DNA from 3 places in the Exiguobacterium sp. H66 genome. Region 3 is predicted to be linked to each of the others. Evidence: riboswitches for the same ligand, from Rfam matches in the RefSeq annotation. Region 3 holds a riboswitch; each other region holds the start of a gene.
What was found. A riboswitch is a leader RNA that binds a small molecule or an ion and turns the genes downstream of it on or off. The one in region 3 is predicted to bind lysine.

Region 1: linked by a shared signal. The riboswitch ahead of KNP88_RS10830 (aspartate kinase) and the one ahead of KNP88_RS12910 (amino acid permease) in region 3 are both predicted to bind lysine.
Region 2: linked by a shared signal. The riboswitch ahead of KNP88_RS08335 (Na+/H+ antiporter NhaC family protein) and the one ahead of KNP88_RS12910 (amino acid permease) in region 3 are both predicted to bind lysine.

The regions. Positions count from the first base shown of each region.
Region 1 is NZ_JACSMQ010000006.1:41,854-49,550, reverse strand. Features, by position in the region: gene dapA (4-hydroxy-tetrahydrodipicolinate synthase) at 1-657, opposite strand, end outside; gene KNP88_RS10835 (aspartate-semialdehyde dehydrogenase) at 680-1,672, opposite strand; gene KNP88_RS10830 (aspartate kinase) at 1,685-2,884, opposite strand; lysine riboswitch at 2,997-3,175, opposite strand; gene argH (argininosuccinate lyase) at 3,247-4,617, opposite strand; gene KNP88_RS10820 (argininosuccinate synthase) at 4,614-5,819, opposite strand; gene KNP88_RS10815 (GNAT family N-acetyltransferase) at 5,941-6,369, opposite strand; gene KNP88_RS10810 (alanine--tRNA ligase-related protein) at 6,366-7,514, opposite strand; gene phnF (phosphonate metabolism transcriptional regulator PhnF) at 7,642-7,697, shown strand, end outside.
Region 2 is NZ_JACSMQ010000004.1:78,364-86,060, forward strand. Features, by position in the region: gene htpG (molecular chaperone HtpG) at 1-1,585, shown strand, start outside; gene KNP88_RS08335 (Na+/H+ antiporter NhaC family protein) at 1,951-3,534, opposite strand; lysine riboswitch at 3,639-3,814, opposite strand; gene KNP88_RS08340 (type I phosphomannose isomerase catalytic subunit) at 3,925-5,733, opposite strand; gene KNP88_RS08345 (PTS sugar transporter subunit IIB) at 5,884-6,180, shown strand; gene KNP88_RS08350 (PTS sugar transporter subunit IIA) at 6,185-6,514, shown strand; gene celB (PTS cellobiose transporter subunit IIC) at 6,529-7,697, shown strand, end outside.
Region 3 is NZ_JACSMQ010000008.1:91,722-99,418, reverse strand. Features, by position in the region: gene KNP88_RS12935 (DHA2 family efflux MFS transporter permease subunit) at 1-1,279, opposite strand, end outside; gene KNP88_RS12930 (HlyD family secretion protein) at 1,292-1,948, opposite strand; gene KNP88_RS12925 (TetR/AcrR family transcriptional regulator) at 2,142-2,735, shown strand; gene KNP88_RS12920 (GGDEF domain-containing protein) at 2,829-3,920, opposite strand; gene KNP88_RS12915 (MarR family winged helix-turn-helix transcriptional regulator) at 4,077-4,532, opposite strand; lysine riboswitch at 4,704-4,888, shown strand; gene KNP88_RS12910 (amino acid permease) at 5,001-6,482, shown strand; gene KNP88_RS12905 (solute:sodium symporter family transporter) at 7,012-7,697, shown strand, end outside.

The DNA.
Region 1 (7,697 bases), on a different contig from region 3:
TTCAGCAAGCGCTTGTGTTTCTGCCGGGTACGGGTTCGACAGGACCGAGATGACACCTTGTGCTCCCCATGCCATGTACGGCAGGATTTGATCGTCGTTGCCACAGAAGACTGCAAAACCTTCGGGGAGTGCCGTCATCAATTCACCCATGAAACTGACATCCCCGCTCGCTTCTTTGAATGCTTGAATGTTCGGATGCTCCGCGAGTGTCACAGCTGTCTCAACTGCAATCGCGACACCCGTCCGTGAAGGTACGTTGTATAACATGATGGGTAATTCGACAGCATCCGCGACTGCGGTAAAGTGAGCAATCAAACCGGCTTGTGACGTTTTATTGTAATACGGTGTCACGAGCATCGCTGCATCCGCTCCGAGCCGCTGAGCCGTTTTCGTTTTTTCAATCGTCTGTGCCGTATTGTTCGTTCCCGTACCGGCAATGACCGGAACACGACCTGCCGTGACACGGACTGCTGTCTCAAGTAACGTTTCGAACTCTTCGCTCGAAAGCGTCGATCCTTCACCTGTCGTCCCGGCGACGACGAGCGCTTGGATATTGGCTGCAAGTTGCTGTTCAATCAACTGTTCAAAAACGACTAAGTCGAGTTCACCTGCTGAATTGAACGGTGTCGCGAGTGCTGTTCCTGCTCCTTTGAACATGTTAAATTCCTCCTTAGTATGATTAAGAATGGATGCCGTTTTCTAAAGCATGACGCGCGACCTGGACTGCATTTGACGCCGCGCCTTTTCGAATGTTATCCGCGACACACCACAGATGGAATGTGTTCGCGAGCGTTTGATCTTGACGAATCCGCCCGACGTACACTTCGTCCGTCCCGCTTGCATCAAGCGGCATCGGGTACTGATTTCGCGAAACATCATCAACCAGTACGACGCCTGGCGCGTCAGCAAGTGCTGTGCGAATCGCTTCGACCGTCGTCTCGTTTGAAAACGTCACGTTGATTGCAACTGAATGCGAATTTGTGACGGGAACACGGACACACGTCGCACTGACCGGTAAGTTCGGTTGGCTAAAAATCTTCCGTGTCTCGTCAATCATTTTTTGCTCTTCTTTCGTGTACCCGTCTTCTAAGAAGACATCGATATGCGGCAAGATATTATCATGAATCGGGTGCGGATAGTTGACCGGTTCTTCACCGCGGCTGCCTCGTGCTAAATCCTCGATTCCTTTTTGACCGGAACCGGAGACTGCTTGATATGTCGTATACGTGATTCGTTCAAAACCTAAGTGTTTGAGTGGTGCCAGGGCAACGACGGATTGAATCGTCGAGCAGTTCGGATTAGCGATCAGTCGGTCGGTGCTGCTGACCGCTTCCGGATTGACTTCTGGTACGACGAGCGGAATCGTCTCTTGCATCCGGAAAGCACTTGAATTATCGACGACAAGTGTTCCGTGTTCTGCCAGCAAGGGGGCATACTGTTCACTGATTGCTCCACCGGCTGCGAATAATGCGACGTCGATCCCGTGATGGATGATGTCTTCCGATAAAGCTGTAATCGTTACGTCCGTTCCATTAAACGAAACGACTTTTCCTGCTGATCGTTCTGAAGCATACGCCGACAGTTGACCGACTGGAAAATCGAGTTCCCTCAAGACTTGTAACATCTTTTGTCCGACGGCGCCTGTCGCACCGATGACTGCTACGTGGTACATGTTCATTCCTCCTTACAGGCTAAACGCGTTCGCGATCGCCGCGACCGTTCGTTCGATATCTGCTTGTGCGATTGTATACGAGATACTGATTTCTGATGTCGTGACTTGATAAAACGTGATGTTCTCGGCACGGAACGTCGCAAATAATTTTGATGCGACGCCCGTTGCGTCACGCATTCCGATTCCGACGACCGATAACTTGGCATGCTCGTTATGACGATCGACTTTAACGGTCGGAAAACGATCGATGATATCTTTCAGTGCCTCTTCGAGAAACTCTTCTTCATCGAGTGGACAAGAGAACGAAAGGAACACGTCACTATCAAAGGTCGTTTGACTGATCATGTCGATATTGACATGGCGATTCGATAACAATTCAAAAATGTCGGCGACTGCTGAATTGGTTTGTGGAACGTGTTTGATTGAAACCGTCAAAACATTTTTCGTTACACTGACGCTCGTGACTGCTTTTTGTTCCATCGTTTCTGTTGCCTCCATGATCCAAGTCCCTCTTTCCGATTCAAGTGTTTTCCCAACAAAGATATGCACGCCGTATTTTTTCCCGAGTTCAACGCTGCGCATCTCCATGACCTTCGATCCCAGTGCACTCATTTCCATCATTTCATCATATGAAATTTGTGGAATCGGCTGTGCCGCTTGATGAATCCGCGGATCCGCCATATAGACACCGTCGACATCCGTATAGATTTCACAGCGCTTATCAAGGACGGCCGCTAAGGCGACAGCCGTTGTGTCTGATCCACCACGACCGAGTGTCGTAACATCCCCGAGCTCGTTGACACCTTGGAATCCGGCGACGATGACGACATCATAGGTTTCGAGTTTCTTTCGTAACAAGTCCCCGTCAATTTGTTTAATCTTACTTTTCGTATGAACCCCCATCGTGCTGATTCCTGCCTGCGCACCTGTTTGTGATAAGGCTTTTACTCCGACGGAATTTAAGGCGATGCTGAGTAACGAAATCGTTTGTTCTTCGCCGATTGCGAGCAATCGATCGAGTTCACGTCGTTCAGGACGATCCGTGATTGCTTGCGCTTGTGCGATGAGCGAGTCTGTCATCTTCCCCATCGCAGAGACGACGACCACTAATTTTTCACCTTGTTCTGTCCGATTTTTTAAATAATTCGCAATTGACTGAATCTGTTCGACAGTCGCGACCGAGCTACCACCAAATTTAAGTACAGTTGTCACAATCCTATCTCCTTTGTCCCGAAACAGAAAAAAACGACGGGCCGGTAGGAGCGTTCCTACGGCCCGTCGTTATCACGATCGGACAAACGAAGACAAAGTCTTTCGTTCTTTTACGTAAGATAGCGCTCCGAAACATCGGTTTCGGCAGTACAACGGATCTTAACCGTTGTACCAGCAAATGAGAAGAAGCATCTTTCTCATTCACTTCGGCGGATTTCCCCTTTCACATCACTCAGCATGCTCGCTTCAATAAATGATGTTACTGATGTCATCCGCGCCTCTATCTGTCGGTTGTTAGTTACAGTTATAGCAAACATTTTTTGTTAAATCCAGTCATTTGCTAAATTTTTTTCATTTTTCCGTTAATCCGCGAGTTTTTTCTTCGCTTGATTGAGTTGTACAGAAACAGCAGCAAAACCTGTCCCGCCGTAACTTCCTCTTCTTGCCACTGCTTGCACCGGGTCGAGGAGCGGATAAACATCTTCCGCGATGACGGAGTGGAACGTTTGATACGTTTCAAGCGTTAAATCTTTTAAGAAACAATTCGTCTGAACACAATGGAGGACCGCTTTTCCGACGATTTCATGCGCTTCCCGGAAAGGAACACCTTTTGTGACGAGATAATCTGCTAGTTCCGTCGCATTCGAGAAGTCTTGCATTGTCGCCTTCTTGAGCGCTTCTGTCTTAAACGTTGCCGATTCGAGCATTCCCGTAAAGATTTGAACGGATTGTAAAACGGTATCTGCCGTATCGAAGACACCTTCTTTATCTTCTTGCATGTCTTTATTGTAAGCGAGCGGTAATGCTTTCATCGTCGTCAGGAACCCCATCAGGTTTCCATAGACACGCCCTGTTTTTCCGCGAATCAATTCAGCAAAGTCCGGGTTTTTCTTTTGTGGCATCATGCTCGAACCCGTTGAAAATGCATCTGACAATTCGATGAATGAAAATTCTTGCGACGCCCAGATGATGATTTCTTCACAAAAGCGTGAGAGGTGCATCATGACCGTCGAAGCAATCCCGAGGTATTCAATAACGAAGTCACGGTCCGATACAGCATCGAGGCTGTTCGGATAGACGTGCTCAAATCCGAGCAGTTCCGCTGACTTGAAACGGTCAATCGGGAATGTCGTCCCGGCGAGTGCCCCCGCACCGAGCGGCGAAATCCGAATCCGTTTCAAATTATCTGTCAGACGATCTACGTCACGGTCGAACATCCAAAAATACGCGAGTAGATGGTGTGCAAGTGAAATCGGTTGTGCCCGCTGTAAGTGGGTATACCCCGGCATGACGGTTTCGATGTGTACATCAGCCTGTTCCGTAATCACCGTCTGCAAGTTGCGTAGGCTTTCGATTAAATCAACCACATGTTGTTCCATCCATAAATGTAAATCCGTCGCAACCTGGTCATTCCGACTTCTCGCTGTATGCAATTTGCCTGCGACCGGTCCGATTTGTTCCGTCAGCAACCGTTCGAGATTCATGTGGATGTCTTCGTCAGCAAGCGAATAGACATGTGTTCCAATCGAAGCTCGTAACGTCTTGAGACCCGCTTCGATTTTTTTCCATTCCGTCTCTTCTAGGATACCTTGTTGATACAACATATTGGCATGGGCGAGACTTCCTTCTAAATCAACTGCCGCAAGCTTTTGGTCAAATGAAATCGATGCCCCAAACGCTTCAGCCTGAGCGGAAGCCCCTTCTGTAAACCGTCCGCCCCAAAGTTTCGTCATTTTGTCACGCCTTCCTGCCGATGAACACTTGCGTGTGTCGCAATCGCAAGACCGTGCAATTTAATGAATCCTTTCGCTGCTTCATGATCGAACGCATCTTCTTTCGTATACGTCGCAAGCTTCTCGTCATAAAGTGACACCGGTGACTGACGTCCTGTGACCGTCGCATTCCCTTTGTAGAGTTTGACCCGTACTTCGCCCGTGACGTCTTGTTGCGTCGCTTTTAAGAATGCTTTCAGGCCTTTCGTTAACGGCGCATGGAACAAACCGTTGTAGATTGTTTCTGCATATTGTTGACTTAAAATCGGTTTGAAGTGAGCGACGTCTTTCGTCAATGTGATGGTCTCGAGTGCGACATGGGCTTTTAGCAAGACCGTTGCTCCCGGGCATTCATACACTTCCCGCGATTTGATTCCGACGAGACGGTTCTCGACGTGGTCAATCCGTCCGACACCATGTGCCCCAGCGATGATGTTGAGTTCTGTAATCAACTTCGCCAGTGGATAGACTGTTCCGTTGATTGAAGTCGGAACACCCGCTTCAAAACCGATAATGACTTCTTCTGCTTGATCCGGTGCTTCTTCCGGTGCGACCGTCAGTGCATAAGCATCTTGCGGCGGTTCTGTCCAAGGGTTTTCAAGGACACCACATTCGTTACTCCGTCCCCAAAGGTTCATATCGATTGAATATGGGCTGTCGAGATTGATTGGAATCGGGACATTGTTGTCTTTTGCATAAGCGATTTCCTCTTCACGTGACCATTTCCATTCCCGTACAGGGGCGATGACTTCCAGTGAAGGATCGAGTGCTGCGACCGAAACTTCAAACCGGACTTGGTCATTTCCTTTTCCCGTACAACCATGTGCAACGGCCGTTGCGCCATGTTGATGCGCAACTTCGACGAGCTTTTCAGCAATCAGCGGGCGAGACAGTGCCGAAATCAGTGGATACGCGCCTTCGTAGTGGGCACCGTATTGAAGTGCTGGTAAGACGAATTCATTTGCGAATTCTTCTTTGACATCAAGAACAATCGATTCGACGGCTCCGACGAGCAACGCTTTTTCCTTGATGACAGTCAAATCTTTTCCTTCGCCGACGTCCATACATAAAGCGACGACATCATATTCCTTACTCAACCATTTAATTGCCACCGATGTATCAAGTCCCCCAGAATACGCTAAAATTAATTTTTGTTTCGTCATTATTAATTCCTCCCTGATTTCGAATCCATCTGTCTGTATAAAAATTCATTATGAATTATATATATACATAGACTTTCAAAAAAAGAAACCCTTTTTGCAGGATTTCTTTAAAATTTCTCAATTAAATTTTCTTTTCCATCGTTCGGTGTGGGATGCCGGCATCATCAAATTCGTCGGACATGATGTTGTATCCTAAGCCTTGATAAAAAGGAATCGCTTGAACTTGAGCACCAAGCGTCAAGATGCTCCGACCCTCTCGTCTCGCCACACGTTCCATTGCTCGCATCAGCTCACCGCCGTAGCCTTTCCCACGTGTCGCAGCTAGCGTCGCAACACGTTCGACCTTCATCCGCTGATCGTCGTAAGGACGTGTCCGCCCTGTCGCGACAGGACGATTTTGTTCGTCAAGGACAAGCAAGTGAATCGCTGTTTCGTCATGGGTATCATATTCAAGATTACGAGGAACCCCTTGTTCTTCGACGAAGACCCGTTCGCGAATCATTCGGACTGCTTGGTGCTGCTCTGCTGTTTTTACTTGAATCACTGTCATGTTACTTGTTCCTCCTTCAATCGTTCTATGTAAGCAACTGCATCCTCATGCGTGTTGAACATCGCCTGTGCGACGTGCTCGCTACCACCACCACGTCCATTGAACGTCTTCAAATGGACTTTGGCAAATTTCCCGAGGTGGACCGGACTTGATCCTTGCATCAATAATTTTTTAGCTGATTCGTTCCAAATGAGTCCGAGACGTCCTGCTTCCGCAATCGCTTTGACTAGTTTTTCAGAGAATGGCAATGCCTCTTCAGCATGGTTTACGAAAATCCAATCCTCCGTCGACGCCAGTAGTTTATTGAGTTCCGTACGGACATGTGCGGCTTGAACTGTTTCAATCATCCGATTCAAGCGAACGACATCTTGTTTTAATTCTTCGACGGCTTGCGGCAGCTGCTCTTTTTTAGCCGATAACAATTGAGCAGCTTCACGCAAGGCACGTCTTTCCTTCGTTAACAACTCAAATGCGCGCCCTTTCGCGACGTACATCAGTCGAATATTCCCCCGAATCCGCTCCTGCCCTGTCAAGACAATCAATTCTAAATCAGCTGTCGATTCGAGGTGTGTTCCTCCACAGGCGCTATAGTCCAGTTCACCGATTTGGACGACACGAATCTTTCCTGTCACTTGGGGTGTTTTACGTAAAGGCAGTGCGAGTGCCGCCGCCTCGTCGTACTCGTTCGCCGTAATCGGTAACGCCGATGTAATGACGTGACGCAATCTTTTTTCAAGACGCGCTTGCAAGGCATCATTCCATTCACCTGCTTCAATATCTAGTGTCGATTCTTCAGAGCCCGTCCGAAAACTTAATGTCTTGATATTGAACTCGTCCTGTAAAATCGCTGAGATTACGTGTTGCGCCGTATGTTGTGCCGCATGATCCGTCCGAACGGCGTCATCGATGACGCCCGTAACAGTACCTTCGATTTTTTGATCAACTTGATGCCACACGATACCGGCTTTAAGTTGAACGTCACGAACCTTCAAATCGTTTAATGTCCCTCGATCCGCCGGCTGTCCGCCACTCTCCGGATAAAAATAACTTTCTTCTAAAGCAACCCAGTATCCGTGTTCTTCTTTAACATCCGTCACGCGTGTCACGAACTTTCGGACCGCAGGATAAATTTGCTCCAGTCGCATGTCTACCCCACCTTTCTCAATCTATTCATTTGCTATTATGCCATATTTCGCCTAGTATCGTTTGTCGACTTGTCCATTTCCTAGTACACTAGATGAAAGACTATCGACCGCGAAGGGACGAAATGCCGTGATTCAGCACATCAATAAAAATTCACCACTCCCCATCTACTATCAAATTGAAGC
Region 2 (7,697 bases), on a different contig from region 3:
CGCGAAGAGTGGGTCACTTGCCTTTAAGGCGGAGAATGCCGCGCAAGACGGACACGATATCATCGGACAGTTCGGTGTCGGCTTTTATTCGGCATTCATGGTCGCGGACGTGGTCACGGTCATCACGAAACCATTCGGTAGCGAAACAGCGTACAAGTGGGAGTCGCACGGTGTCGACGGTTATACGATTGAAGAAGTCGAAAAAGCTGCAGTCGGGACGGAAATCACGCTGCACATCAAAGCGAACGAAGAAGATGAAAATTATGATGAGTATTTAGATACGCATCGTTTGCGGACGATCGTCAAAAAGTATTCCGACTTCATCCGCTATCCGATTGAGATGGAAGAGACGGAACGTCAACCGATCGAAGGATCGGACGAGATGGAAGAAGTGAAGGTCGTCAAGACAATCAACAGCATGGTGCCGATTTGGCGGAAAAATAAACGAGAGTTGACGGACGAGGATTATACGAACTTCTATCAAGAAAAACGATATGGATTTGATACACCAGTCAAGCACATCCATATTAGTGCAGATGGTGCCGTCCGTTATCAATCGATTTTATTCATTCCGGAGCAACCGTCCTTCGACTATTATTCGAAAGAGTTCGAGAAAGGTCTTGAACTGTATGCGAACGGCGTCTTGATCATGGAAAAATGCAGTGACCTCTTGCCGGACCACTTTAGCTTCGTCAAAGGGATGGTCGACTCGGAAGACTTGTCACTCAATATTTCACGTGAGTTGTTGCAGCACGACCGCCAACTCAAATTGATTGCGAAAAACATTCAAAGTAAGATTAAGACGCAACTTGAAGGACTGCTTCGTGACGATCGCGAGAAGTATGAAACCTTTTATCAAGCCTTTGGTCGTCAATTGAAGTTTGGAATTTACAATGATTACGGCATGCATAAAGAGACGGTCAAAGATCTTGTCCTGTTCCACTCGGCAAAAGAGAAGAAGCTGGTCACGCTCGCTGAATACGTCGCGGCGATGCCGGAAGATCAAAAATACATCTACTATGCTTCAGGTGAAAGTACGGACCGTTTAGATAAGTTACCACAGTCGGAGCTTGTCAAAGACAAAGGGTTCGACATTCTGTACTTTACGGAAGAAATCGATGAGTTCGCGATTCAAATGTTGCTCAACTATGAAGGAAAAGAATTTAAATCGGTTACGAGCAGTGATCTTGGGATCGAGCAAGCGGATCAAGCAGAAACGACCGAAACACAAGTCGAGATGTTTACAGCAATGCAGGAAGCGCTCGCTGGGCAAGTCAAAGAAGTCAAAGCTTCGTCACGCTTAAAATCACATCCGGTCTGCTTCGCGACGGATGGTGCCGTTTCGATTGAAATGGAGAAAATTCTTAAGTCGATGCCGAACAACCAAGATGTTTCAGCCGTGAAAATTTTAGAGTTGAACACGTCACATGACGTCTTCGAAGCCATTGAAACGGCCTTTAAAGAAGACCGTCCGAAATTTGAACGCTATACGAAATTAATGTACCAACAAGCGTTGCTCATGGAAGGCTTGCCAATCGAAGATCCAGTTGCGTTTGCAAATGAAGTGTGTGCCTTGATGGTGTAAGAATGATCGCTTCAGCGTGTAGACAAACTCTTATGAAGCGTGAACATGCGATATCGAATTGCAATTCGTTCGTGCTTTCCTGGATTTCTCTCACGGTATTACCTAAAAAGCATCACGTTTCGTTGACTCCTACGGGGAAAAGTGCGTTTTTAACGCACTGTCAGAGGCAGGCAAGACCCTGCTCGTTGTCCGTGAGGATCAAGGAGCAACGGCTTGCGCCTCGCCCGAGGAAAGCAACGAAACAAGACGCTTTTTATTTCTTCATACCATGTTGTCTACAACTTAAAAGAAGGGATTGCACATCACGGTAGATGGCAATCCCTTCTTTTTTTCTCGTCTCGGCTAAGCTGAGCGTTATTTTTTTGTTATTCAGCGCGAAGTTCAGTTGGTACTTTACCGCGTTTCGAGACGACATTCAGGACGACGAGTGCGAGTAAGAAGGCGATGAGTGCACCGATGAAGCCGATGATTGATGAATCGGTTAAACCGAGCACAAGGTAGCCGACTGCCGATGTCGCTGCACCAACCAACGCATACGGAAGTTGTGTCGTGACGTGATCGATATGATGCGAACCGGCACCTGTCGAACTGAGAATCGTCGTATCGGAAATTGGTGAACAGTGGTCTCCGAAGACGGATCCGGCAAGAACGGCAGCGAGCGTCGGAAGTAAGAGATTCGGTTCGACCGCCATGATGAGGTCAGCACCGATCGGCAGCATGATACCGAATGTTCCCCAACTTGTACCTGTCGAGAATGCCATTAAGCTTGCAATCAAGAACAATAAGAAGGGGAGGTACGAAGCAGAAATCGACTTACTGACGAAGCTTGCTAAGTACTCACCTGTTTTCATGTCACCGATAACAGCGATGATTGTCCAAGCGAATAATAAGATGACGACAGCAGGCCACATGGATTTCATCCCAGCCCAGATGCTGTGTCCGTATTCGCGCGCCGGGATTTTCCGACCAATCAACATCAGGAAAGCAACGACTAAACTGATGACGACACCAGCAACGAGTGAACGTGTTACGTCTGTCGCTTCAAATGCACCAATCAACGTAAATGCACGATTGTCAGCAGCGAGTGCCTGAGCACCGGTAAAGAGTAATGCGGAAACTGTTGCAATGACGAGAACGATAATCGGAACGACGAGGTCACGTACTTTTCCACCTTCGTGTTCTTTGACTTCCTCTGCCATCCCCATCGGTGTTCCTTTACTTGCGTCGAAAAGTTCACCTTTTAATGCACGAAGTTCATGCGTCCGCATCGGTCCGACCGCAATCCCTGTGTACGCGATGTAAAGCGTCAGCAATAGAGCGAAAATCGCATAGAAGTTGAGGGGCACGATCATCATGAAAGCACTGAATGCGGAATACTCCGTAATCGAATGTGTCGTTAAGATACCAGCGATGATCGAGATGATGAACGCTCCCCAACTTGAAAGCGGGCTGATGACACAGACTGGAGCAGCCGTCGAGTCAATAATATACGCAAGTTTTGCACGCGAGACGCCACGACGGTCCGTTAACGGACGACTGACATTCCCGACAGCAAGACTGTTGAAATAATCATCGATGAAGATTAAAATACCTAAACCAAATGCTGCGAGGCGAGCGCCGCGCGCTGTCTTGACGTGTGTTGTTGCCCATTCACCGAAGGCATGTGCACCGCCCGATGTTTGGATAAGCGTCGATAGAACACCGAGTAATAGTAAGAAGATGAGTAATAAGACGTTCCATTCATTTAACGCCCCATCCGCCCAAAATAGACTAAAGATGTTTTTGCCGAGATAGACGACCGTATCGATTGGATTAAAGCTATGCAGCAATAAAGCACCAATCAAAATACCGACACCAAGTGAAATAACGACTTTGCGCGTCACGATTGCAAGTGCGATTGCAATGACAGCTGGAATGAGCGCAACGATTGAATCTGAATAATTGACCATTGTGTGGTTCCTCCTCTTTTTTTAGAAGATGAGACCCATTGCATACAAAAAAGCAAGGGCACCGGCAACAAAGCCGACACCCTTGCTGGATGCGTCTTTCTTAGCCGAATTGGAGCGCTCCATACAAAATACGTATGGCAATCGAACGGGTATTTCCCAATTCGACCAGTACCATCAAGTCAGACACTTGACGATACTTCGGCAGCATTACCTTTCCTTGATCGTCCTCGTTGTCATCCTCAGATCAAATACTCATTAAGACCGCGCCTCTACCTCATCGATAGAATAGTCATATTCTTTTAATAAGAAAACCTTATCATATTTCAGAAAAAAGTTTCAAGTCTGTTTTTAAAAAAAAGTAGTAAAGTCTGTTCAAAAGGAACAATGAAGTTATTCGGCGTTCATCCGATTTAAATGGGCAGCACCGATGACACCGGCATTTCCTTCCAATGCAGCTAAGCGGATGATTGTTTTTTGACGTAACGTCGGGTAGAGACGGGCATTGACGGCTTGTAAGAGCTCCTCCCAAAATAAATCGGCGGAAGCCGTAACACCGCCGCCGATGATGACAGCTTCCGGATCAAGTGTATGAATGATGTTCGCGATGCCTGTTGCTAAATGGTTAACGAAGCGAAGTCTTTCCAGTGGATTGCGAAGAAGTGTTGCGACAGAACGCTCGTTCAACAAATCAGCACGTGTCTGAAGTGCCGTCCCGCTTGCTAATCCTTCGAGTGAGCCTTTGTTCAAGACAGGGTGTTCCGGTCCAGAAGCATCGATGATCGTATTTCCGATTTCACCAGCATATCCGTGTGCGCCTCGAATCAACGTCTTTTGATAGACATATCCACCACCGATTCCTGTACTGACTGTCATGTAATAGATGGATGCATAGTCTTGGCCTGCCCCGAACAATGCTTCGCCGAGCGCGGCGGCATTTGCATCATTTTCAAGGGAAACCGGGATGTTAAAGAACTCTTCTAACGGGCGAACCAAATTTACATCGTCCCAACCCGGCAGGTTCGGAGGTGACAATAGCCGACCCGTTGCTGCATCAAGCGGACCAGGCGCTGCGATACCAATTCGTTCGACTTCAAATTCTTCAAGTAGCTTTTGGATGGCTTGTCTTAAATGATTAATTGTATAGTCCGGGCCAGCAGCCGCCTCTGTCAAAAATCGATATTGTTTTACGACATGGTGCTGATTGATTGCGGCAACACGCGTGTGAGTCCCACCAAGATCAATTCCGATGTGAAGTCGTTGTTTCGGTGTTGGATTTGGACCAGTCAATAGAAGTTTCCCCTTTCCAGAAACGGTACAAGTTACTTTTGCCGGAATCAGAACCGTGTCTCCGGCGGTATAACGCAATTGGTTGATGATCAGCGTGCCACTGATGATAGTGATGACTTGGAAGGAAGTTCGTGGTGCAATCGTAATCATGTCATGGATGGCCCATTCCTCGACAAAAAAATAGGCGTTGGTTGTCAGTAGTCTTGAACAAAAAGAGGTCGGTACATAAGGCTCCTCGTACTGGAAATGAGGAAATTGAATGACTTCGAGTGCTTCTTTAAGGTGGAGTTGACGCGGTTTGTTGGTCGAATGGTCAATTCGATCGTAATCGTACAACCGGTACGTGGTATCAGAGTTCTGCTGGATTTCGATGACAAGACACCCTTCGGTTAAAGCATGAACAGTACCTGCTGGAACGTAAAAAAAATCGCCGGGTGAAACAGGCAAATCAATTAAGCCGGAAGTTAAATCGTCTTCACGGACAGCGCGCAACAAATCAGCTTTTGTTTTGAAGTCATGCCCATAAATAATGGTGGCGTCTGCCGGACAATCGACGATATACCAGCATTCATTTTTCCCGTAAGGCTGTCCTTCTAGGCGACAGGCATCATGATCGTCAGGATGGACTTGAACGGACAAATCATCCGCAGCGTCAATCCACTTAATGAGTAAAGGAAAAGCTTCCGTTGTGTCCACCCCAAAGATTTCAGGGTGATTTGACCATAAATCCCGTAGTGCATCACCGGAAAAACGTCCGGCATTCACCTTGGTTTGCCCGTTTTGGTGATCAGCCAAAGTCCAAGCTTCACCGATGTTGTGTTTGCCTAACGTATCAAATCCATATGCACCAAGCTTACATCCACCCCATATCCGCTCCTGTAAAATCGGCTCAAAACAAATCAGTTCTTCCATGATTGTTCCTCCTCCAAGTTGTTTTCGATTACAACACTACACTTTTTAAAAATAAAAATAAACAAAATAAAAATCAAGTATAGACATGAATGTTAAAATCCGTATAATCAAAGTTGTAAGCGATTCCAAAACGCGGAAGGAATGGTTGAAATGAAAAAAATCATGTTGGCGTGTAGTTCAGGAATGTCGACGAGTATTCTCGTCACTAAGATGCAGGAACATGCCCAATCACTTGGTGAAGAGGCGACAATTTGGGCAGTCGGTCAAGACCAAGCTTTAAAAGAAATGGATGGAGCAGATGTTGTATTGATTGGTCCACAAATGCGCTTTTTATTATCAAAATTTCAACAAGCGACAGATAAACCAGTCGAAGTCATCGATATGATGGCGTACGGAATGGCCGACGGAAAAGCGGCCTATGAACAAGCCGTTAAGTTGATGGGGTGAAGAAATGAAAACAAATGAACAGACGATGGAACAAGTAGCGTTCATGATGATTTTGCATAGTGGAAATGCGCGAAGTACGATTCGTGAAGCAATCGAAGTGTACAAGGAAGAATCATTTGAGGCATTTGAGCGGTTATTAACAGATGCCCGAGAACAGTTGCAAGAAGCGCACCAGATTCATTTCGGTCAAGTCCAAAAAGAAGCGAGCGGTGAGGCGACGACATTGTCTTTACTGCTTTTGCATGCAGAAGATCATTTGATGTCGACACAAACGATGCTTGATTTGACGTCAGGATTAGTTGAAATGATGGAACATAAATTTTCTCAAAAATAAGAGGAGGGATTGAAATGGCTGGTAATAGTAAGTGGTTCGATTTGTTGAGTCGTTTCCTGATGCCGATTGCGGCATATTTAAACAATAGCCGCTATCTTCAGACGTTACGTGACGCGTTCATGCTCGCTTTTCCGATTACGATGTTCGGTTCATTAATCGTTGTTATTGCGAATTTACCATTCTTAGATAAATTTATGTCGCCTGGAGTATTGGATGCTTTTAAAACTTCATTAGGAAACGCCCCTTCGGCGACGATGGGAATCATGTCACTATTCGTCGTCTTCGGTATCGGATATTATCTCTCGAAAAGCTATGATGTAGAAGCTGTTTTTGGTGGTGTAATCGCCCTTGTTTCTTTTTTACTTTTAACACCTTTTTTTGTAGCAGTCGAAAATGTTGCTGATCCTGTCGGTAATGTCATTCCACTTGACCGTCTCGGTGCAAAAGGCATGTTCCTTGCAATGATGACAGGGTTCTTAGCAGGAGAAATTTATCGATTTGTCGTTCAAAAAAACTGGACGATTAAAATGCCGGCTGGCGTGCCGACTGCTGTGGCTAAATCATTTTCAGCTCTTGTGCCTGCACTTTTGACACTTTCCATTTTCCTTGGCATTAACATCGCTATCACCTCGCTTTTAGACACGAATCTCCACGATTTAATCTTTAATTTAGTTCAAAAACCACTCGTGAATCTTGGGAACGGTTTAGTTCCGACATTAATCGCCATCTTTTTTGTTCAATTGTTTTGGTTCTTCGGCCTGCATGGTCAAGTTATCGTCAATTCGGTCATGGATCCGATCTGGAACACTCTGTCACTTGAAAACTTAAACGCCTATACGGCGAATGGAGAACTCCCGAATATCATCAGTAAACAGTTCATTGAAATTTATACAGTTGGAATTGGTGGTTCCGGTTCGACACTGGCTGTCGTCGTCGCAATCCTCCTCTTCATGCGCTCAAAACAGTTGAAGCAAATCGGTAAGTTATCAATCGGACCCGGAATCTTTAACGTCAATGAACCAATCATTTTCGGATTACCGATCGTCATGAACCCTCTCATCATGATTCCCTGGATTTTTGCACCGTTGATTACCGTAACCGTTACTTATTTTGCGATGTCGACAGGAATCGTTCCGCCGCCAACAGGAGTTGCTGTGCCTTGGACGGTGCCGATGTTTATCAG
Region 3 (7,697 bases):
GCATATAGATGCCCATGATGGAATAGTAAGACGTGTTCAAATCAAGTTGCGTCAATTCCCATGTTCCGTACGTCATCAACGTCAGACCGAAGATGGCAAGCGGTCGAATGCCGAACCGGTCGAACAGTCGACCGGCGAAAGGACCGGTGATTCCCATGATCAATGAACCAGGCAGTAATAAGAGACCTGAGTCGACGGGTGAAAAACCACGGATGCTCTGCAAGTAAATCGGCAGCAGCAACATCCCGCCGAACAAGGCCATCGTGACGATGACGTTAATGAAGAGGGTGAATGAAAATTCCGGTACTTTTAGGACACGGATGTTCAGCATCGGGTCGTCCATCGCAAGCTCACGCAAAGCGAAGGCGGCAATACCAAGTAACCCGATGACGATCGTACTGATGACGACAGGGCTGTCCCAACCGTCGTTTCCGGCTTCACTGAATCCGTATAAGAGACTACCAAACCCGATCGTACTAAAGACAACACCGAGGGCATCGAACTTTGGTTTTGATAACGGTTGGACGAGTTTGAACCAGGCAAATCCAAGCAAAAGTGTTAAGAGACCAAAGAAGGCCATTGCATAGAACATGACGTGCCAATCGTAGTTTTGAATGACATATCCTGTGATCGTTGGTCCGATCGCCGGTGCAAGAATCATCGCAATCCCGAGCATGCCCATCGCAGCTCCCCGTTTATGGGGTGGGAACAATGTCATGAAGACGTTCGTACCGAGCGGCATCAAGACCCCGGCCCCGGCTGCTTGGACCACACGTCCGATCATCATGACCGGGAAGTTCATCGCCATCGAACAAATGATCGATCCGAAGAAGAACAACGTCATCGAGACGAGAAACAAGCGGCGAAACGTATAGCTTCGCATGAGGAACGCACTGATTGGGATCAAGATTCCGTTGACGAGCATGAATCCGGTCGTCAACCACTGTGCTGTCGACGTCGTGACGTTGAAGTCGTTGATCAAGACAGGAAGAGCGACGTTGATTAATGTCTGATTCAAAATCGCGATGAACATTCCAATTAACAGGACAGTGATGACTTTCGGGATACTGATGTTTTCCGTTGAAATCGTCGCTTGCGCTTGCGGAGCAGGGGCGGCTGGAATCGCGCCAACCGCTTCTGCTTCAATCAATGTTTCATCAAGCGCCGGACCTCCTGCGCCAGCTACCCGCGGTTGCCGTGCCCGGCGTGCAATCAAATTGACTGCAAGGAACGTGACAAGCATGAACACAATGTATCCAAAGAGGAAGGTCGTAGACATAAGCGTCCCTCCTTAATCCTTATGAATGCGGACGGTCACATTCATACCAGGGCGAATGTCGAGTGATTTTTCTTGTGAGAGCGACACCTTCACGGGAATCACTTGCGCGACTTTTGTATAGTTTGCGTTTCCATTCGATGACGGCATCATCGAGAACGTGCCTGCTGTTGTCATCCCGATTTGTTCGACTTCACCCGAAAGTGTTGTATCGGGATAACTATCGACATAGACATCGACGGCTTGACCGACTTTGACTTCATCGATTTCTGTTTCTTCGACGTTTGCTGTGACCCATAATTCATTTAAGTTAAATCCGTAAGCGAGCGGCGTACCGGCACCAACAAAACCGTTCTCTGTCGCCATCGACTGAACGACGGTTGCTTTTGCTGGCATTTCGATTGACGCATCAACCGGTTTTTGACCAGTTTGTGCCATCATGACGTGACCAAGTGTCGCCCCGTTATCGAGTGTCTGTCCTGTTTTTGCCGTCCAGTCAGTGAGTTTTCCAGCGCCAGGACTAGCAATTGTAATCATCTTACCGTCGATTTTGGCATTTTCTGTTTTGACGTAACTTGTTGCTTGATCGTAGTAATAATAACCGATTGCGCCACCACCAATTAAAACGACGAGCGTTAAAATATTGATGATTAATAATTTCTTCATGTTCATGAGTAAGTTGCATCCTTTCTGTTACTAGCTGATCGCCCCAGTGCGGTCTCATAAAAAAGACTCCTCTGGGGAGGAGTAGTTAATACAGTTAATTATATGGGTGCATAACAAACAAACAACCAACAATTTCCGACAAAATGTTGGAAAAGTCTTTGTTAACGGATACAATACGTAAAAAGGAGCTGAATTTTAAATGAATCAGTCGTGCGATCCGCGTCCTAAACGTTCACGTGAACGTATTACGACAGAGCTATTTCATTTACTTGAACACCATTCCTTTTCGACGATCACCGTCAAAATGTTGACGGATGGTGCTGAGGTCAATCGTTCGACCTTCTATGCGCACTATAAAGATAAATACGATTTGCTGGATCAAATCGTTGAGGAGCACATGACGTTGCTCGCAGAAGCGATTCGGATTACAGGAAAACAATCGGCCGAGCCTCCGACAGTCGAACGCGTCAGTCGTTACTTTGCACGTTTGTTCATCCACATTGAGCAAAACGAGCGCTTTTACCGGACGATGCTGCTCCAAGGAACAGTCAAGACGTTCATCTCCCGTTTCTTGGATACGTTAAAAGAAAACTACCGTCTTGCTTTCCGGGAGACGACAAGTGTCTCTGTTCCGGTGGATCGGGATTTATTACTGAACTACGTCATTGGTGGTCAACTCGGGCTCTTGATGTCGTGGTTACGAAATGATCGTCCGTATTCCTCCGAGTATATGGCAAATCAGCTCAGTCAGATGATCGTCTTCGGAACAGTTGAAAGTATTGGTTTCCCTTAGACACGCCCAGGGACTGTCTAAAAAATGAACTAAAAAGCGTCATTCCGATGTGAGGGAATGGCGCTTTTGGTGCTAGTCGGATATAACGTTAGATTACGCTTGACGGAATTCCAGCTGTTTCGTATAAATCGTACTTTGGTTACGTCCGTGCTCTTTTGAAGCATAGAGTGCTTTATCCGCTTGTTGCAATGCTTCGAGTGATGTATGGGATCCACCCGAATGGGCAATTCCTAACGAAATCGTAATCTTCAAATCAGGTACATTTGCAGTCGGGAACAGGTTACGGGCGACTGTCGTCCGCGCTAATTCAGAGATTTTTTTCGCATCCTTCAATGATGTGTTCGGTAAAATGATCAAAAATTCTTCTCCGCCGTACCGACCGACTAAATCATCCGGACGTACAATAGAGGCAAGTGTCGTTCCGAGTTGCCGCAACACATCGTCGCCCACATCATGACCATATGTATCGTTAACGTGTTTGAAGAAATCGATATCGATCAGGATAAGTGAATATCCGTCGTCATCCGATCCGACGAGTGATAGGGAGTCGTCCAGACGTCGGCGATTGGCGAGACCCGTCAAGGCGTCGGTCATCGCAAGTTTTTGCTGGTACTGGATATTTTCAAAATGTCGTCTCAGTTCGGCTAATAAGCGATAGGTGACGAGTCCGGCTAATAAGTTAAAGAAAATGTACGTAACCGATACTTTGAAAAACGTTTCCCAACTGTTTGTCAGTGCATAGATGGCTGGTAACGAATAGAGAATACCGATTCCGATCATTAATTCAAAGGTCAGCAATGTATTACGTAAAAATCTGCGTGCTATGCCAATTGTCAAAATGAATAAAACCATGATGACGGAAGCGAGAATCGCTCCTTCGATTTGATCAGCAGGTGTAATTAAAAAACGCGTTCCGATAATCATGACTCCCGTGATGAGGGCACTAGGCAATCCGCCAAATAATGTGGCAATTGCGACAGGAATGATGCGTAAGTCAATCCGGGCAATATCAATTTGAATGCTGTTGAACATGAGGAGTACAGCAATTGCACCAGCTACACAACCTAAAATAAGGCGTGATTCAAGCTTTGATTTTGGTGTAATTCTTGGTTGATTTCGAAAAGGTAAAAATAAAAGCGTGATTGTCGTGAATAAGAGACAAAAATTTATGATGAAGTTATTCATAATAGACAACAAATCCTCCCAACTCCTCCTGCAGTATACTTCCAATTATATACTTTGAGTATACTCGTTCTACTAACGGTATAGGAGGTCTGAATGTTTAGAATAAAAAAAGAAAAACAGAACAAAACCTCTGTTTTTCTCTTGATTTTTAATTTATTAATTGGATGAGACGACTTCTTCATCCATTGTCGCAAGGATTTTATCAAATACATGAATCATCACGTTCAGTTCTTCTTCAGATAAAGTGCCGAATCGCTCCTGAAGATATGTGCGACGGACGACTTCGAGATTCCGAAAAGCGGCCTCTCCCTCGTCAGTCAAGGCGAGGACGATTGAACGACGATCTTCCGTCGAGCGTGTCCGTGTCACAAAACCGGTCTTATAAAGTTTATCTGTCAAAGCGGTGACCTGACTTGTCGCGAGTTCGAACTGTTCCGCGAGTAATGTCGGACGCTGGGGGCCGTTTTCAGATAAGCTGCGTAAGATGAAGAATTCACTTCGCGTGGCAGTACCTTCAAACAGTTGATTCAACTCACGGCGCAACGTCCGGAGAATCACGCGCATTTGTTCTTCTAATCGATATGTCAATTGGTCATGTTGTTCTTGTCCCATCTGAGCAACATCCTTTCTGTACTACCTTCTACCATTTAGTGTACTAAAAATATCGGAATTTTACTATGAGCACGGTAGGATTCAAAAATATAAATTGACAAACAAGAAACATATTATGTACTATGTCGAAGTAATGAATTAGTAAATCAACTTAATTAGTTCTCACTCAACCAGTGGGATGGAGGTTGCGATTCTTATGAGTCGGGTTACGGATGTCGTCAAGCGGCAGATGAAATAGCTCAAAAGGAAGAATTGCCGAAATCGTAGACTACTTTGAAAGTCAGCGATTGGGATTAGATCAAACAGGTCTAATACTGTCATGAACCGTTTGCGGTTTATGGGGAGCTATCTTTCACGACGGTAGAATGAGACGCATCATCGATATGTTGCGTTCTCATCTTCCTCTTGGAAGGTGAGGGCGCTTTTTTGCGCCCTCTCAAAAATTATAAAAAGAGAGAAGCGACAGACATGAACAATTTACAACAGCAACAACACCCCCTTGATTCCACAGCAGAAGGGCTACAACGAGGGCTTCAAGCCCGGCATATGTCGATGATTGCAATTGGCGGAGCGATTGGGACCGGTTTATTCATCGCGTCAGGTGCCTCTGTTGCAGCGGCAGGACCGGGCGGTGCGTTACTTTCTTATACAATCGTCGGATTGATGGTCTACTTCTTGATGACGAGCCTTGGGGAGATGGCCGCCTATATGCCGGTCGCAGGATCGTTCTCGACGTACGGGACGAAGTTCGTCGACCCTTCATTCGGATTCGCCTTAGGATGGAACTATTGGTACAACTGGGCCGTCACGATTGCCGTCGAGCTCGTCGCAGCACAAATCGTCATGCATTACTGGTTCCCGAACATTCCGGGCGTCTATTTTAGCGCGCTGTTTTTACTTTTAATGATTGGATTAAATTATTTTTCGGTCAAAGGATTCGGTGAAGCCGAGTACTGGTTTGCGATGATTAAAGTCGTCACGGTCATCGTGTTTCTTGGTGTAGGAGTCGCGATGATTTTTGGTATCTTTACTTCGGAGCCACCAGCAGGCTTCAAAAACTTTGGCTTAGGTGATGCACCGTTTGTCGGAGGGATTCCAGCTGTCATCGGTATCATTCTTGTCGCAGGTTTTAGCTTTCAAGGGACGGAGCTCGTCGGAATCGCAGCAGGCGAGTCGGAAGATCCGGAAAAAAATGTCCCGAAAGCAGTTAAACAGGTGTTTTGGCGGATTTTATTATTTTATGTATTTGCGATCTTCGTCATCGGAATGTTGATTCCATACACAAGTCCGAGCCTTGTCTCAAATGATATTACGGATGTTGCCGTCAGTCCGTTCACACTCGTCTTCGAAAAAGCAGGACTCGTGTTTGCAGCAGCATTGATGAATGCGGTCATCTTGACGTCCGTCTTGTCTGCCGGGAACTCCGGGATGTATGCTTCAACCCGGATGCTCTACACACTGGCACGACAAGGTGATGCACCGAAACTATTTGCGAAAGTCTCAAAAAACGGTGTGCCGCGGAATGCGTTACTCGCGACAGGGGCGATTGGTGCGCTTTGTTTCTTGACGTCGATGTTCGGTGGACAAGTTTATCTTTGGTTACTGAATGCTTCCGGAATGACAGGATTTATCGCGTGGCTCGGGATCGCGATCAGTCATTACCGTTTCCGAAAAGGTTTCGTCGCCCAAGGGTATGCGTTACGTGACTTACCGTACGTTGCACCGGCATTCCCGTTTGGTCCGCTATTCGCATTTGGCCTATGTTTCCTCGTTATCGTTGGGCAAAACTATGCCGCGTTCCTCGCTGATCAAATCGACTGGGTTGGGATTGCAGCAACGTATATCGGAATTCCGTTATTCTTGGTCTTCTGGCTCGGACATAAAGTCAAACACCGGACATCGGTTGTCCGGTATGATGAGATGGAGTTTCCGAAACATCCGAAAAAATAATAGTATAAGCTAAAGGACCCTCTCGCTTACGAGAGGTCAGACTATAAGCAAAGTGTTATCGGGAATCGGGAGATCAAGCGTCTTTTTTCGTTGCTTTCCTCGGGCGAGGCGCAAGCCGTTGCTCCTTGATCCTAACGGACAATGAGCAGGGTCTTGCCTGCCTCTGGCAAGTCGCGTTGAAAACGCACTTTTCCCTTAGGAGTCAACGAAATATGACGCTTTTTAGGTAGTATCGTGACGGATTGTCTCTTGTTATCGCATGTTTACGCTTCTTAATAGTTTGTCTACACACAAAAACCCTCTCACTTGCGAGAGGGTTTTTTGTGTATAAAAGAACCGAGTGGTTTTCCGAAAGATTTTTTTAGTTTCTTTCCATGATATGTCCCTGCAAGTATGTCAATCCGTAATTGGATTATTTCTTTTTAATAATTTTATTTTTATCTAAAAATATTGTTTCAATAAAGTAAGAATAAGGAATAAATTCTTTACAGTAAATCTACTAAAACAATCGGGATGGAGGAAGTGTGAAATGAGTACATATGAATTGATTTTGACACTGGGTTCGGCCGCGTTCTTCATGGCGCTCGTTGCTTATGTGTCCTATCGCATGACACGAGGAAAGGAACAGGGAGTTGACGAATATTTTTTGGCAGGACGTGGACTAAGCGGAATCTTTATTGCCGGTTCCTTGCTTCTGACCAACCTTTCGGCAGAACAACTGATTGGTTTGAACGGTCAGTCGTTCATGGGGAATATGTCGAGCATGGCGTGGGAAGTCACGGCAGGGTTTGCTGCCATCATCATGGCGATCTACCTGTTGCCTAAGTTTTTGGGGATGGGGATTTCGACGTTACCTGAATTTTTAAGTCAGCGCTATGATGAAACGGTCCGGCGGATGACGGTGCTCTTATTCTTACTTGGCTACATGTGCGTGACGATTCCATCGATGCTTTACTCCGGCGGGATTGCCGTCTTACAGCTGTTTAACGTACCGGAGTTATTTGGATTGAGTTATACGCAGTCGCTGTGGCTCGTCATTTGGGTTGTCGGGATCATCGGGGCCCTCTATGCAATTTTCGGAGGACTACGTGCGGTCGCCGTCTCCGATACATTAAATGGAGTCGGCCTTGTCATCATCGGTTTCCTCGTTCCGATTCTTGGTTTTTTTGCACTTGGGGACGGAAACATGGTCGACGGGATGAAGCGTCTCGCAAC